Regions from separate parts of the Streptosporangium sp. NPDC020072 genome, predicted to be linked through region 2. Evidence: riboswitches for the same ligand, from Rfam matches in the RefSeq annotation. Region 2 holds a riboswitch; the other holds the start of a gene.
What was found. Region 2 has a riboswitch for thiamine pyrophosphate ahead of thiC (phosphomethylpyrimidine synthase ThiC). Riboswitches for the same ligand answer to the same signal wherever they lie in the genome.
Positions count from the first base shown of each region.

Region 1: linked by a shared signal. The riboswitch ahead of ABZ470_RS09890 (cytosine permease) and the one ahead of thiC (phosphomethylpyrimidine synthase ThiC) in region 2 are both predicted to bind thiamine pyrophosphate.

Region 1 is NZ_JBEYAB010000004.1:80,879-88,327, forward strand. Features, by position in the region: gene ABZ470_RS09870 (alanine racemase) at 1-1,119, shown strand, start outside; gene ABZ470_RS09875 (RNHCP domain-containing protein) at 1,213-1,566, opposite strand; gene ABZ470_RS09880 (hypothetical protein) at 1,818-2,663, shown strand; gene ABZ470_RS09885 (hypothetical protein) at 3,209-3,883, shown strand; TPP riboswitch at 4,533-4,645, shown strand; gene ABZ470_RS09890 (cytosine permease) at 4,636-6,003, shown strand; gene ABZ470_RS09895 (methylated-DNA--[protein]-cysteine S-methyltransferase) at 6,028-6,603, opposite strand; gene ABZ470_RS09900 (PAS domain S-box protein) at 6,728-7,449, shown strand, end outside.
Region 2 is NZ_JBEYAB010000015.1:131,332-138,780, forward strand. Features, by position in the region: gene ABZ470_RS32300 (ATP-binding protein) at 1-93, opposite strand, end outside; gene ABZ470_RS32305 (histidine kinase) at 435-1,673, shown strand; gene ABZ470_RS32310 (response regulator transcription factor) at 1,670-2,368, shown strand; gene ABZ470_RS32315 (DUF5335 family protein) at 2,487-2,843, opposite strand; gene thiC (phosphomethylpyrimidine synthase ThiC) at 2,931-4,631, opposite strand; TPP riboswitch at 4,626-4,737, opposite strand; gene ABZ470_RS32325 (isochorismatase family protein) at 4,947-5,531, shown strand; gene ABZ470_RS32330 (DJ-1/PfpI family protein) at 5,544-6,476, shown strand; gene ABZ470_RS32335 (hypothetical protein) at 6,805-7,449, opposite strand, start outside.

The DNA.
Region 1 (7,449 bases), on a different contig from region 2:
ATCGCCGCCGACGGGCCGATCGGAGACCCCATGGACGCCGTGACCGTACGGGCTCACGAACTCGCGGAAGCCGGGCGGCTGCCCGCCTTCGTCTACGACCTGGCCGCGCTGGACGAGCACGCCGCGGCCATCCGGGACGCGCTGGGTGACGTCGAGCTGTACTACGCGGCCAAGGCGAACCCCGACCCCGAACTGCTGCGGGTGCTGGCCCGGCACGTGGACGGCGTCGAGGTCGCCTCGGGCGGTGAGCTGGCGCACGTGCTCGGCGTCCTCCCCGAGGTCCCGATCGCCTTCGGCGGGCCCGGCAAGACCGACGCCGAACTGGCCGCCGCCCTGGACGCCGGAGTGGCCCGGCTGCACGTTGAGGGGCCCGGCGAACTGCGCCGTCTGATCGCCACCGGCCGGGAGGCCGACATCATGCTCCGGGTCAACCTCGCCGTCTCACTCGGCGACGTGGCCTTGGCCATGGGCGGCGGCGCGACCCCCTTCGGCATGGACCCCGACGGCGTCACCGCCTGCCTGGAACTGCTCGACCGGCAGGAGGCGGTACGGCTTCGCGGTGTCCACGCCCACCTGGCCAGCGGCCTGGACGCCGACCGCATGCTCCAGGTCAACGAGCGGGTCCTCGACCACGCCCGCTCCCTGGGCGTGACCGAGATCAACCTCGGGGGCGGCATGGCCGTCTCCTACGCCGATCCCCATGACCGCTTCGACTGGGCCGCCTACGGCAAGGGCCTGGCCGGTCTGCGTCGCTCCGGTGAGACGCTCAGGATCGAGCCCGGCCGGTCGGTCTCGGTGTACTGCGGGCGGTACGTCACCCGGGTCATCGACGTCAAGCGGGTCCACGGCCGCCTGTTCGCCGTCGTCGCGGGCGGTACCCACCACATCCGCACCCCGGCGACCAAGGGACACAGCCAGCCCGTCATCCCGGGCACTCCCGGCGAACCGATCACGATCTCCGGCCAGCTGTGCACCCCCAAGGACCAACTGGCCGAGAACGTGCCGATCACCCTGGAGCCAGGGGACGTGGTGGAGTTCGCCATGGCCGGCGCCTACGCCTGGAACATCTCCCACCACGACTTCCTGATGCACCCCCATCCCGAGTTCCACTACCTCTGACCTCGGTTTCTCCGTGGGCCTTTCGAAGGCATGAGGCTCCGTGACGGGCGCGGGCCGGGGGTTTTCGGTGGTCCGCGCCCGTTCCGGGCTGCCTCAGAGCTGGGCGAAGTAGTCCAGCGGGAAGGGCGGGCGGGCCAGTGGGGCGACGGCCAGTCTCATCAGGGTGAGCGGGTTGTCGTCACCGGCGACGCGGTTGGCGTTGAGCGTGCCGCACGCCGTACAGCGGTGGATGATCGCCCACTCGCCGTCCTGGCGTGCGTGGATGGCGATCGGGGCCATGCCCGAGGCGCAGTCGGCGGCCCTGTCGCCCGGGTTGTTGTCCAGGTGCCTGGACCACAGGCAGGTGGGGCAGTGGTTGCGGTGCGCGGTTCCCGGCGCGTCGGTGGGCACGTCGAGGCGGCAGTTGACGCAACGGAAGGAGGTGATGCGGGCGCGATGGCGTGGCAATGGAGGAGCTCCAGACGAAAATGGGTGACGAGTCGGCTGACTGTGCCGTCGTGACCCACGCGGGCTCACCCCCGCCGGAGCCTCCGGTGGGGACGTCGACCCGATCGAGGGCGCGCGACGGCGTCCTCGGTGCCCGCGGGCATTAACATCCCCCCTAATCTGCTCGGAGCCAGTGAAACAACCCATCGCGCCACGAAGCAACTGGTTTAACCCGGCAACGGCGTCCCGCGAAGTCCAGAGGAGTATGCACCGTGACATCCGAGACCGACCCCAACGGGTGGAGTGCCGCGCTGACCGGGGCCTTCGAGATACTGCTCGGCGGGGAGCCGACCGTCGACCCCGCCGCCGGATACGGGGTGTACTACGCCTCGGACTCCCTCGACGAGTTCCTGTTCCCCAGTCCCTGGGCCACCCCTGAGGGGTTGTCGGGCCGGGAGCCGAGGTACCTTCCTGATTCGGACGGCGAGTATCCCTTCTCCCCCTGGACATGGCGGTTCGACCTGAGTCAGTCGCTGTTTCGCTTCGACGCCGACCTCCTGGCGGGGACGGGGCCGTGGGGTGCCGACGGGTACAAGGGCTCCCGGCCGTTCGACGACGCCTTCGTCGCCGACCTGCGGACCGTCTCGTCGATCGACGAGGCCGGTGAGGCGCTGGTGTACGGCGCGGAATTGGGACCGCTCCTGGGCCGTCACGGCGTCGACCTGACCGGCGAGGAGTCCGAGAGGCTGAACGGCTGGCTGACCGTGCTGCTGCGCGTCGCCACCGACGGCACTCTCCCCGACGCGATGAGGGCCGCCACGTTCACCGAACGCGGCCCCGAGCACCTGGTGCCGATCCACGACATGTCCGCCGAGGAGCCCTGGGAGGAGAGACTGAGCGCGGTCACGCACCCCGCGCTTCGCGACCATCTCCGTATGCTCTGTCTCTCCGAGCGTGACGCGCGCAGCAGGGGCGGCTTCTACTACGGCACCGACCACTGGCCGTGGACCGATGTCCTGGAAGCGGCCGACTGCTCCCTCGTCGCGGGCTGGGGGTTCGGTGAGTCCCAGGCCGGGGTCGCCGTCGTGCGCCTGCCGGCCGAACCAGGGGCGCGCTGAGCGCCTCAGAAGCGTGCGCGCGAACGAGGTGTTCCGGCAGATCGTCGGCTGTGCGGTACGGCCGCCGGTGAACTCCACCGGCATGCCACCCACCAGGGGGAAATAGCCGAAAGCGGGCAAAGACGCATCATGGGGGCGCGAACTGGGGTGATCCCGGTTCGGCGCGTAAGCAAACGCCGGAGCTCGGGGCGACCAGGAGGGGACGCACGAGGCCGAGACTGGTGAGCGGCACGAAGGCTGCTTGAACTGCTTCGATGTCCGGGGCATGGTGCGCGTCCACTCCGCATCGAGGTCGATCATCGGGGAATCGAGGGGCCGACAGCTCGACTCATCTGCCATGGGATCGACCATCTCTTCGGACCGCTCTACCGATCGCACATGCGGCCAGGGGTCGAGCCGACACCCGTTTCCCAGTACAAGGGCGCTGGCCGACCTTGGGCGAATCGCCAGGCAGCTGCACAGTTGGGCAAGAGGGCGTACCAGCCGTGTTCCAGAAGCCTGTCGCGCGTGTCGGACTGTCAGTACACGGACCTACGATCTTCCCCGTGCCGATATCCGCGATCCCCGCCTCCCTGTCCTACGCCGATGCCGATGCCCGCCTGGGCGGCGCGTTGTCCGCCGTGTTCGAGGGTGCGGGAGCGTCGCCCGGCTACGACGAGGTGCTGTTCTTCGACGGCGACCTCACCCTCGACGGGGATTTCCTGAACGCCGTCAACGAACTGCACGGCGGCGACGTCGAGTTGATCGTGGTCACCGGCGATCTGAAGGTCAACGGCCCGATCGCACTCTATGAGGACCGGCCCGGCCTGTACGTCGGCGGTCACACCCAGGCCGAGACCCTGGAGGGCGGCGAAGCGGAGATCTACATCCACGACGGCGCCTTCACCCACCTGGTCTACGGCTGGTACAACCACGGCTCTTTGCGGACCGGGACCGTCGACACCCCTTGGGTGATCGACTACGACCACGCCATGGACGTGTACGCCCCAGGCGGGCGCTGGGTGAACAATTACGACGATGACGAGGACGCCGACTTCGCCGTCGGGGACAGCATCGTCGAGGCGTTCGTGCCCGAGGTCGTCGACGCGGAGGACCGCTGCCTGGACGTCGACGAGTTCCTGAACCGGCTGCAAGCCGGGCTGCCGGTCCTGCGGTCCGGAGTCCAGACGACGGCCGAGTCTGCGAGTGACGGTGTTTTCGGGGCGCGCCTGGCCGAATGAAGCCATCCGGGTACGGCTACCTCTTCAAGCCGTACAGCTGCTGAGGGGCCAACCCACCGGCCAAGGGCTTCCGGCTGTTCACCGGGACGTTCACGCCGCCGTTGCCCGTGTGCAGGACCTGGCGTTCACGGCGTTCGCCGGCCAGCGCCTCAGCCCGTTCACGGGCCTGCCGTTTCTGCTGTTCGCACGAAGCGGCCCCAGATTCTCCCCGCAAGTCCCTCCGAAGGGGCCGGAGAAGCCGCCGTAGGGGGTGCCTGACGCCTGACGCGGCATTGTTTCCCGGGTAACGCGCGCCCGCGGGGATGGTCCCCACGGCAGGATTCCTCGGCACGGGCCAGCGATGTGCTCCCCGCGCACGCGGGGATGGTCCCGTGCGGGATGGTCTCTCGTCCGTCTACGTTCAGTGCTCCCCGCGCACGCGGGGATGGTCTTCGCCATCCTTCGGTCGGCTGGCTCGGCGTGCGAGGCCGGCCGTACGTTTCGGCAGGTCGTTGACCGTGCGGTACGGCTATCGCATCGAACGTGGCTGTACTCTCGCGGACGCCCGCGAACGCACCCCGTGCCGGTTCCCTCCCCAGGGGGGAAGTAGCCGGAAGTGGACTAATGGTGCATCATGGGGGCGCGAACTGGGCTGATCCCGGTTCGGTAGGTAAGTCAACGCGGGAGCTTGGGGCAACCAGGCTGAGAGGGCGACTACGGCTGTCGCCGACCGCATGAACCTGTCCGGGTAATGCCGGCGTAGGGAGCGCGTCATGACGTCTGACGTCATCAATTCCAAGCATGCCGAGGCCCCCCTCACCCTCGACCAGGCACCTCCGAAGACTCTCGGCATGCTCGACCAGGGAGCGTTCTGGGCCAACCTGGGCGTCAGCCTGCTCGGCTTCTCCTTCGCGCTCGTCCTGATCAACCCGTTGGGCGGCGACAACCCGCTCACCTTCGGCGCCGCGCTGCTGGCGGCCCTGGTCGGCAGCCTCATCGGCACCGCGATGGTCGGCCTGGCCGCGGTTCCCGGGGTGCAGACGGGGCAGCCCGCGATGGTGCTGCTGCGTGGGCTGTTCGGAGTACGGCTCTCCTACGTGCCGACCGTGCTCAACGTCGTCCAGATGATCGGCTGGGGGGCGTTCGAGCTGTGGGTCGTCGCGATGGGCGCCCAGGCGATCTTCGGGCCTTCGGTCCCCTACGCGGTCTGGGTGGTCGCAGCAGGGGCGCTGACGATGGCGCTGACCATCTACCCGTTGGGAGCCATCAGGCTGCTCAGGCGGTTCGTCACGATCGGTGTGGTCGTCTCGGTCGTCTGGTTCGCGGTGGTCTTCCTGCGTGAGACTCCCGCGCAGAGCGGCGGTTCCTGGGACGCCTTCGCCGCCGCGGTCGACTTCGTGGTCGCCCTCTCGGTCTCCTGGGTGCCGGTCGCGGCGGACTACGCCAGGCACTCACGGTCGAGCCGGGCCGCCTTCACCGGCATCGTCGGCGGTTACACCGTCGCCCAGGTCGCGTGTCTGGCCGTCGGCGTCTACGCGGTCGCGCTCGCCGGGCACGCCGTGGTCCAGGAGAACCAGACTGCGGTGTTCGGGCCGTTCGTCGCGGCCCCGCTGGGCGCGCTGTTCTTCGGCATCCTCGTGCTGCGTGAGACCGACCAGTCGTTCGCGAACGTCTACTCGACGGCGATGTCGCTGCAGAACCTGATGCCGAGGATCGACCGCCGCGTCTTCTCCGTGGCCGTCGGCGTGCTGACCACGGCCATCGCCCTGGTCGTGGACGTCAACTCCTACGGCGCCTTCCTGAGCATCATCGGCGCGGTGTTCGTGCCGATGTTCGGTGTGCTGGCGGTCGACTACTTCCTGCTCGGCAGGGGCAGGAACTGGGACATCTCAGAGAACGCGCCCTCCCGCCTGGTCATGGTCCTGCCGTGGGTGCTGGGCTTCGTCACGTGGTGGATGCTCGCGGCGCCCTCGCAGGTCTCCTGGTGGGCGGCGATCTGGGACGGTGCCAAGCGGGCGGTCGGGTTCACCCCCCAGCCCTGGATGAGCGCCGCCCTCGGCGCCTTCCTGGTCTCCGGACTGATCACCCTGGCGATCGGGGCGCCGCGCCTTCTCGCCCTGAGGCGGCGCCGCCGTACCTGATCCGCCCTTTCGTGCCCGGAGGGCCTAGAGGCGGGCGGTGCTCTCCACCCGTAGGAGTCGTTCCTTGGCGGTCGCGCCTCCGGCGTAGCCGCCGAGGACGGCCTCGCTCTCGACGACCCGGTGGCACGGCACGATCACGCAGACCGGGTTGCTGCCCAGCGCGTTGCCGACCGCGCGCAGCGCCCTCGGCCTGCCGATCCGCTCGGCGATCTCCCGGTAGGTCGTCACCGTCCCGTACGGCACGGCCAGCATCATCTGCAGCACGGTCCTGGCGAAGGAGGTCGCGAGCTGGAGGTCCACGGTGACCGTGAAGGCGCGGAGCCTGCCGGAGAAGTAGGCGTCGAGCTCTCTGCGGACCGGGTCGAGCCTGCGGGGATCGGGGCCGATGAAGGAGCCGACCTCCCTGCTGACACGTTCGAAGACGACGTTCTCGTCCTCGTAGCTGCATGCGACGACGCCCCGATGTGTCGCCGCGAGCGTCAGCCGTCCTACGGGGACCTCGATGGTGCCGAACGCGATGTCCGGGTGGGTGGCGCCCACATAGGTGGACGAGGTCACCCGCAGCAGGGCGTCGAGATCGCTGGCTGACCCGGATGCCATGGCCCCACCCTTCCGTGTCCAGGCGTGTGGTCACCGCAGCGTATCGGACGGATCGTCGCAACGAGTGTCAGCACATGCGGACGAAGTGCCAAGATCAGGCCAGTTGACGCGGCACTATGGTTCTGTGGGTGACGACAGGGCCGAAAGCGACGAGGGCGTCGGCCGCGCGATCGTCGCCAGTGCCCCGAATGCGATAGTCGTTCTGGACCGCGACCAGACGGTCCTGGCGTGGAATCCGGCCGCGGAACGTCTCTTCGGCTGGCCGGCCGGAGAGGTCCTCGGACGCAGGCCCCCGCTGGTGCCGGGGGAGCTGACGGCCGAGCACAACGCGGTGCTCGAACGGGTGCGCACCGGCGGCCAGGTCTCGCTGCGCACCAAGCGCTTCCGCAGGGACGGCAGCCTGCTCGACCTACGGCTCGACATCAGCGCGCTGCGCTCCGAGGCGGGCGCGTTGCTGGGGTACGTCAGCGTCTACCACCTGGTCCAGGACGACGAGAGCGCCCAGGAACGGGCGGTCCGCAGGGCCAGGCTCGTGCGCAGGCTCACCGACGTGGTCGCCGACATCAACGCCGAGCGGGAGCTGCCCGCCGTACTCGACCGGATCGCGGCCAGTCTCACCGAGCTGACCGGGGCCGACGCGGGCGGGTTCGTGCTCATCGAGGGCGACAGGCTCCGGCTGGTGGCCAGCCACCGGCTGCCCGAGTCGCTGCGTGACTCGACCGCGCACATGCGCACCAGCCTGGTCGGCAAGCTGCTGCGCACCGGCAGGACCGTGATGCTGGAGACGGGCGACCAGGGCCGCCTCGACGAGCTGATCTGGTCGCAGCTGCCCGGTCTGCACACGAT
Region 2 (7,449 bases):
TGCCGTCCCCTCGTCGAACTCGGTCGCGATCAGGGACAGCTCGTGCTCTTCGTGAATGGACCGGTGGTTGGCCAACCGGAAGCGGATCAGCACTGCGGACCTCCCACATCAGACAGGCCACCTGCCATCTCGCGCGGGGAACCTGCGTGAAACACATTATGACCCACCAACTTCTCTGGCCAGCAAGAAAACCGGCTGAGTACGGCACGGGATTCAGACGTCCCGGAAAACGACCGATTTCCCCCGTCGTCCGCGCGGTGTACTTCCCGGGAAGGTAAGCCTGGTCTTCCCGGCGGATGTGGGGGCCGGGTGGTGGAGGTCACAATGGGCGGGTGGTGGCAGAAGGACGACGATCATGGAAACGGTACGCGCTTGAGGTACTGCGACCGGCGGGAGAGCCCGTCACACCGTCACGTCGGTCGATCGTCGTCGACGTGCTGCTGGCGGTCGCGCTGACCGCCCTCGCGGTGATCGCGGCGGTGAACCTCCCCGGTGGGAACCGTGACGACCACGGCGGCCCGCAGCCCCTGGTCGGGGTTCTGCGGCTGCGTCCCGACGGACTGGGCAGCGGCACCCTGACCGTCATGCCACCCACCAGCGAGATCTACGACGAGGACGCCTGGTCCTGGGACTACGAGCCTCCGGTGGTCCTGGTGGTGCTGACGGCGCTGCCGCTGGCGTTGCGGCGCCGCTTTCCGCTGGCCGTCTTCTGGACGGTGCTGACCGCCGCGCTGGTCACCTACGCGGGGGCGACCTGGATCACCGTGCTGGCCTGCGCCGTCGCGGCCTACAGCGCCGTCGCGCACAGCCGTAACCGGGTGGCCGCGGTGGCCGGTCTGCTGCTGGCCGCCGTACTGGCCGGGGCCGCCTTCGAGGGCGTCGCCCCACGGTTGCCCGGCTGGTTCGGCCCCTCGGTCCTGCTGCTGGGGGCCGGGATCGTCGCGAGCCTCGTCCATGTCTGGCGGCAGCGGCTCAGGGCGAGCAGACGCAGGATCGAGGAGCTGCGCCAGGCCCAGGAGGAGACCACCCGCAGGGCCGTCGAGGCCGAACGCGCCCGCATCGCCGGAGAACTCCACGACGTCGTGACCCACAATGTGAGCGTGATGGTGATCCAGGCCGGTGCCGCGCGCAAGGTGATGGCGGCCGATCCCGGAATGTCCCGGGAGGCCATGCTCGCGATCGAGGCGAGCGGCAGGACCGCCCTGGCCGAGCTGCGGCACGTCATGGGCCTGCTCGCGGGGCCCGCCGGGGGACGCTACGCCGACCCCGGTGAGGGTCTCGAACCGCAGCCGGGCCTCGACCGGCTGGACACCCTGGTCGAACGGGTCCGCGCCGCGGGGACGCCGGTGGACGTCACGCTGTCGTCGCCTCCCGGGCCGCTGCCCCCCGGGATCGACCTGGCCGCCTACCGCGTCGTCCAGGAGGCCCTGACCAACACGATCAAGCACGCCTCCGGCGCGGCGGCGTCCGTCGTGATCGGCCACGACGGCGACTGGCTGAGGATCGAGGTCACCGACACCGGAGCCGCACGTCCGGCCCTCTCCAGGACCGGCGACGGCCGGGGGCTGATCGGCCTGCGTGAACGGCTGGCCCTGTACGGCGGAAGCCTGGAGGCGGGCCCTCGGGGCCGTGGCTACCGTCTCGTCGCCCGCCTGCCCAGGACGACCTCGTGAACCGCCCCCCCGAGTGGGCCGTCGACCGGCCGCCGCGTGTCGTCATCGCCGACGACCAGGCGCTGGTCCGCACCGGTTTCCGGATGATCCTCACCGCCGACGGCGCCGAGGTCGTCGGCGAGGCCGCCGACGGGGCCGAGGCGATCGAGGCCGTACGGCGGACCAGCCCCGACGTGGTGCTCATGGACATCCGGATGCCGCAGATGGACGGCCTTGAGGCCACCCGGCGGCTCATGGCCGAGGAGTCCCAGGAGACCCGGGTGATCATTCTGACCACCTACGACCTCGACCACTACGTCTACGCGGCCCTCGCCGCGGGGGCCAGCGGCTTCCTGCTCAAGGACGTCACCCCGGAGCACCTGGTCGCGGCCGTACGGCTGGTGCGCACCGGGGACGCCCTGCTCGCGCCGTCCATCACCCGCCGCCTGGTCGAGCGTTTCGCCCGCCGGGAGGAGGCGGGGACCGACACCCCGCACCGTGACCTGTCCGAGCTGACGCCACGGGAGCTTGAGGTGCTGCGCCTGCTCGCCACCGGGCTGAGCAACGCCGAACTCGCCGAGCGGCTCACCCTCAGCACGACGACGGTCAAGACGCACGTCGCGCGCATCCTGTCCAAGCTGGGACTGCGTGACCGGGTCCAGGCCGTCGTGCTGGCCTACGAGACCGGCCTGATCTCCCCCGGCGGCCACGCCTGACCTCCGGCCCGGGGGTGCGACGGGACGAGCCTTCGAGGGTACGGCGGCGCGAGCCGGGGAAGGGCGCCGCCGTACCGGCTCCGGTCCGGCCCCGCGACGACGGCGGGGCCGGACCAGGTCACGCGGCGTGCCGGTGGATGGTGATGATCGTCTGGGTGCCCTCCCCGTCCACGACGTCGAAGACCCGTGGCGTTTCCGGCGAGACGGTGTCGGCCAGGATCCGCCTCGGGTGTTCGATGCCGTGGCGGAGCACGACCGGGTAACGCGGATCGCGTCCTCCGACGCCCACGGAGAAGATGTCGTCCTTGTCGTCGTACTCGATGTAGGCCAGGGGGAGCTTCTCCGCCTGGTAGAGGTCACCGGCCGAGGCGTCCAGCACCTCGATGGTCACGTCCGAGCCCTCGTACTGTCTCGTCAGGCCGTCCAAGAACGGGCGCCACTCCTCGCGCGGCACCTCGGGTCGTTCCTGAGCCATCTGCCAGCCCCTCTCGTCGGAAACGACAACCGCCTCTGTCCATGCTCGTCGGCCCCCGGCCGCGCCACATCCCACGAACGGACGGGTCTACTCCTCGCCCGGGGGTGAGGGCATGGGGAGGTAGACCTTGCCGCCCTCCTTGCGGAACTCCTCGGCCTTGGCCCGCATCCCCGCCTCGATGGCCTCGGTGTCGGTCAGGCCGTTGCGTTCGGCGTAGGCCCGCACGTCCTGGGTGATCCGCATGGAGCAGAAGTGCGGACCGCACATGGAGCAGAAGTGCGCGGTCTTCGCCGGGGCGGCGGGCATGGTCTCGTCGTGGAAGGAGCGGGCGGTCTCCGGGTCGAGGGAGAGGTTGAACTGGTCCTCCCACCGGAACTCGAAACGGGCCTGTGACAGCGCGTCGTCCCAGGCCTGCGCCCCGGGGTGGCCCTTGGCCAGGTCCGCGGCGTGGGCCGCGATCTTGTAGGCGATCACCCCGGCCTTGACGTCGTCACGGTCCGGCAGGCCCAGGTGCTCCTTCGGGGTGACGTAGCACAGCATCGCCGTGCCGTACCAGCCGATCATCGCCGCGCCGATGGCCGAGGTGATGTGGTCGTAGCCCGGCGCGATGTCCGTGGTCAGCGGCCCCAGCGTGTAGAAGGGGGCCTCCGAGCACAGCTCCATCTGCAGGTCGACGTTCTCCTTGATCTTGTGCATGGGCACGTGACCCGGCCCCTCGATCATGACCTGGCAGTCGTGTTCCCAGGCGACGTGGGTCAGCTCCCCCAGGGTGCGCAGCTCGGCGAACTGCGCCTCGTCGTTGGCGTCGTAGATCGAGCCGGGCCGCAGCCCGTCGCCGAGGGAGAAGGTCACGTCGTAGGCGGCGAGGATCTCGCACAGCTCCGCGAAGTTGGTGTAGATGAAGTTCTCCGCGTGGTGGGCCAGGCACCAGGCCGCCAGGATCGAGCCGCCCCGGGAGACGATGCCCGTCTTGCGGTTGGCGGTCAGCGGCACGTAGGCCAGCCGTACCCCCGCGTGCACGGTCATGTAGTCGACGCCCTGCTCGCACTGCTCGATCACCGTCTCGCGGAAGACCTCCCACGACAGGGCCTCCGGTTTGCCGCCGACCTTCTCCAGCGCCTGGTAGATCGGCACCGTGCCGACCGGCACCGGGGAGTTGCGCAGGATCCACTCGCGGGTCTCGTGGATCCGTTTCCCGGTGGACAGGTCCATGATCGTGTCGGCCCCCCAGCGGGTGGCCCAGCGCATCTTCTCCACCTCCTCCTCGATCGAGGAGGAGACGGCCGAGTTGCCGATGTTGGCGTTGACCTTCACCAGGAAGTTCCGGCCGATGATCATCGGCTCGCTCTCCGGGTGATTGACGTTCACCGGCAGTACGGCCCGGCCTCTGGCGATCTCGTCGCGGACGAACTCCGCGGCCACGCCCTCGCGCAGCGCGACGAACTCCATCTCCGGTGTGATCTCCCCGCGTCTGGCGCGGGCCAGCTGCGTGTGCCGTACCGGCTTGGGCAGCGTTCCGCCGCAGGACTCCGTCCCGCCGCAGGCGAGCGTCTCCCCGGTCCGCCGCCAGGCCGACCTGAGCGGCGGCAGGCCCTTGGCCGGGTCGGCGTCGTACTCCGGATCGGTGTACGGACCCGAGGTGTCGTACAGGACGACGGACGACCCGTCGGTCAGCGGCACCTCGCGCATCGGCACGCGGATGTCCGGCCGCGAACCGGTGAGGTAGATCTTCCTTGCGTTCTGGACATTCTGGGCAGCCTTCTGGACATTCTGGGCAGGTGGCACCATAGGACAACTTCTCCCTACGCCGGCATTACCCGGTCAGGTTCAGCGGTCGGCAGCGGCGGTAGCTGCCCTCTCAGCCCGGTTGCCCCGAGCTCCCGCGTTGGCATACGTGCCGAACTGAGATGATCTCAGTTCGCGCCCCAATGATGCCCCATTCACCCCTTTGGGGCTACCTTCTGGCCTCTTGTGGCTATTTTTAGCGACACGGGCACGGGCTGCCTTGGGTACGGCGTGCGGGTGAGGCCCCTGACCGGATCGGTCCGCAGGCCGACCAGGTGATGCCTTCAGCCCGGACCCCCGCGTCGCCAGGCTGGGGGCATGACCGGCGCTCTCATCGTCATCGACGTCCAGAACTCCTTCCTCCAGCTCCCCGACTGGGGGTACACCTCACGACCCGACATCGTCCCCCAGGTCAACCGCCTCGCCACGGCCGCCAGGGCCGCCGGGGACACGGTCGTGTGGGTCCTCGGCTCACGCCCGGGATCGGGCTCCGTCTTCGACCCGGCCCGAGGATTCGTCCGTCTGATGGACGGCGTCGAGCCCCTTCCCGGGGAGCCGGTCCTCACCAAGACCGCGCACAACGCCTTCACCACCACCAACCTCCAGCAGTACCTCACCCAGCGCGGCATCAGGAAGCTGACCATCTGCGGAATCCGTACCGAGCAGTGCTGCGAGACCACCACCCGCATAGCCTCCGACCTGGGCTTCGAGGTCGACTTCGCCATCGACGCCACCGCGACCACGCCGATCCCGCACCGCACCGCCCCGGACGACCTGTCCTTCGCCGAACTCGTACGGCACCCGCGCACACTCGGCGTCGACGAGATCATCGCCCGCACCGAATACGCTCTGTCGGGCCGTTTCGCCACCATCAGAACCGTGGACCAGCTCACCGGAAACTAGGAGGTGCCGGTCATGCCGAGGGTCGTCTTCCTGCTCATCCCGCGGGTGCACCTCCTCGACGTGGCCGGGCCCGCCCAGGTCTTCTCCACCGCCGACGACCTCGGCCACCCGTACACGCTCACCTACGTCGCCGAGGACGACGAGGTCGCCACCGTCCAGGGGCTGCCCCTGCGGGCGGAGACCGGCTGGCCGGCCCTGACGCCCGACGATCTGGTCATCGTGCCGGGCTGGCGCGGCCCGACCCGCCCCGCGAGTCAGAAAACCCTGCGCCACCTGCGCGAACACCACGCGTCCGGCGGTACGGTCGCCAGCGTGTGCGCGGGCGCCGACGCGCTGGGCCGCGCCGGGCTGCTCGACGGCCGCCGCTGCACGACCCACCACGCCGTCCAGGACGAACTCGCCCGCCTCCACCCCCGGGCGACGGTCGTCAGGGACGCGCTGTACGTCGAGGACGACCGGATCGTCACCTCGGCGGGCGTGGCCAGCGGAACCGACATGGCACTGCACCTGGTGACCACCCGGCACGGGCCGTACGTCGCGGGGCAGGTGGCCCGCGCCATGCTCGTCCACACCCACCGCGACGGTACGGCGGAGCAGGTCAGCCCGCTGTTGCGCCGTCGCTCGCACGTGGACGAGACGGTCCACCGCGTCCAGGACCTGATCGAGGTCCGGTTCACCGAACGGCTGCCGCTGAGCCTGCTGGCCGAGGCCGCCGGATGCAGCGAACGGACCGTGACCCGGCTGTTCAGCAGGGCGACCGGACTCACCCCCCTGGCCTACCAGACCGCCCTGCGCCTGGAACGCGCCGAACACCTCCTCGGTCGCGGCGCCACCGTCGAGACCGCCGCCCGCGCCGTGGGCTTCGCCGACGCCCGCATGCTCCGCAGGCTACGCGCCCGTACGACGCCCTCGGCGGGCCGCCGAAGCGTGGGGTTCCGCCGCTGATCCCGTCCCGGCGTGCACACCCACCTGGACAGGACTTGATCAGCGAGACCAGGCGTCGCCGGGGACACGATAGAGAACGCGCGACGCCGCGAACCACTCCCGACGCATCCGAACCCGCCCTCCGCTGACCATCTCCGACACGAACACGGTCAAGCAGAAGCTCCGACCAACCAGCCTCATTCACTCAGCCGTGACGACCACGGACTGCAATCGTGATCATTCGCACGGTTACTTTGGCTGGGGTCGGCTTCGGGAGCGGATGGCCCTCACCAGAGGGCCTCGGCCGGGCGCGTCATCCCTACTCAGCCTGGGAGTGGCGGGTGCCGTATCAGGCAGAGTTCGGGCCGAATTCGTGGTAGACGTCGGCGAGGAAGGTCGACAGGTGGGTGAATTCGGTCTGGTCGTGGATGATCATCTCGTAGGCGAAGGACAGGGCCGCGTCGTGTGCGCTGTTGCCTGGCGAGCTCGCGGTGGCTATTGATTTGTCGAAGTAGTAGCGGCTGCGCAGTTCGAACCCGTCCTCGGCGGCGCGGGGGAGATGGATCATCCAGCTCTTGTCGTTGATGATGCCGCAGGCCTGGGAGTAGTCGGGCCCATTGATGCGGCTGCCGTCGATCCCGAAGTCGTCGGCGTCGTGGAACTCTAGGACCAGTTCGGCGCGGGTCGGGCCGACGTACTCGACGATGTCGTGGGTGTTACCGATGTAGCGTTCGGCGTCGGTGAGTCCGGGTTGGGTGAGCACATCCCGGTTGCGGGGGTTGGCATGATCGTGGTTGAAGGGATACCACAAGGAGTACCGCTCGGGTTCGACCGAATGCCACCAGAACCACCAGGTGAACATCTCGATCCTGCAGCCGGGGAAGCGGACCAGGCTGGTCACGTACGCGTCGTTGTCCTTGGTGGCACCAAAGCCCGTCTCGACCCGGTGGTACCCGGGGTCCAGAAGCGTGTTGAGATCGGACTTGGACAGGAT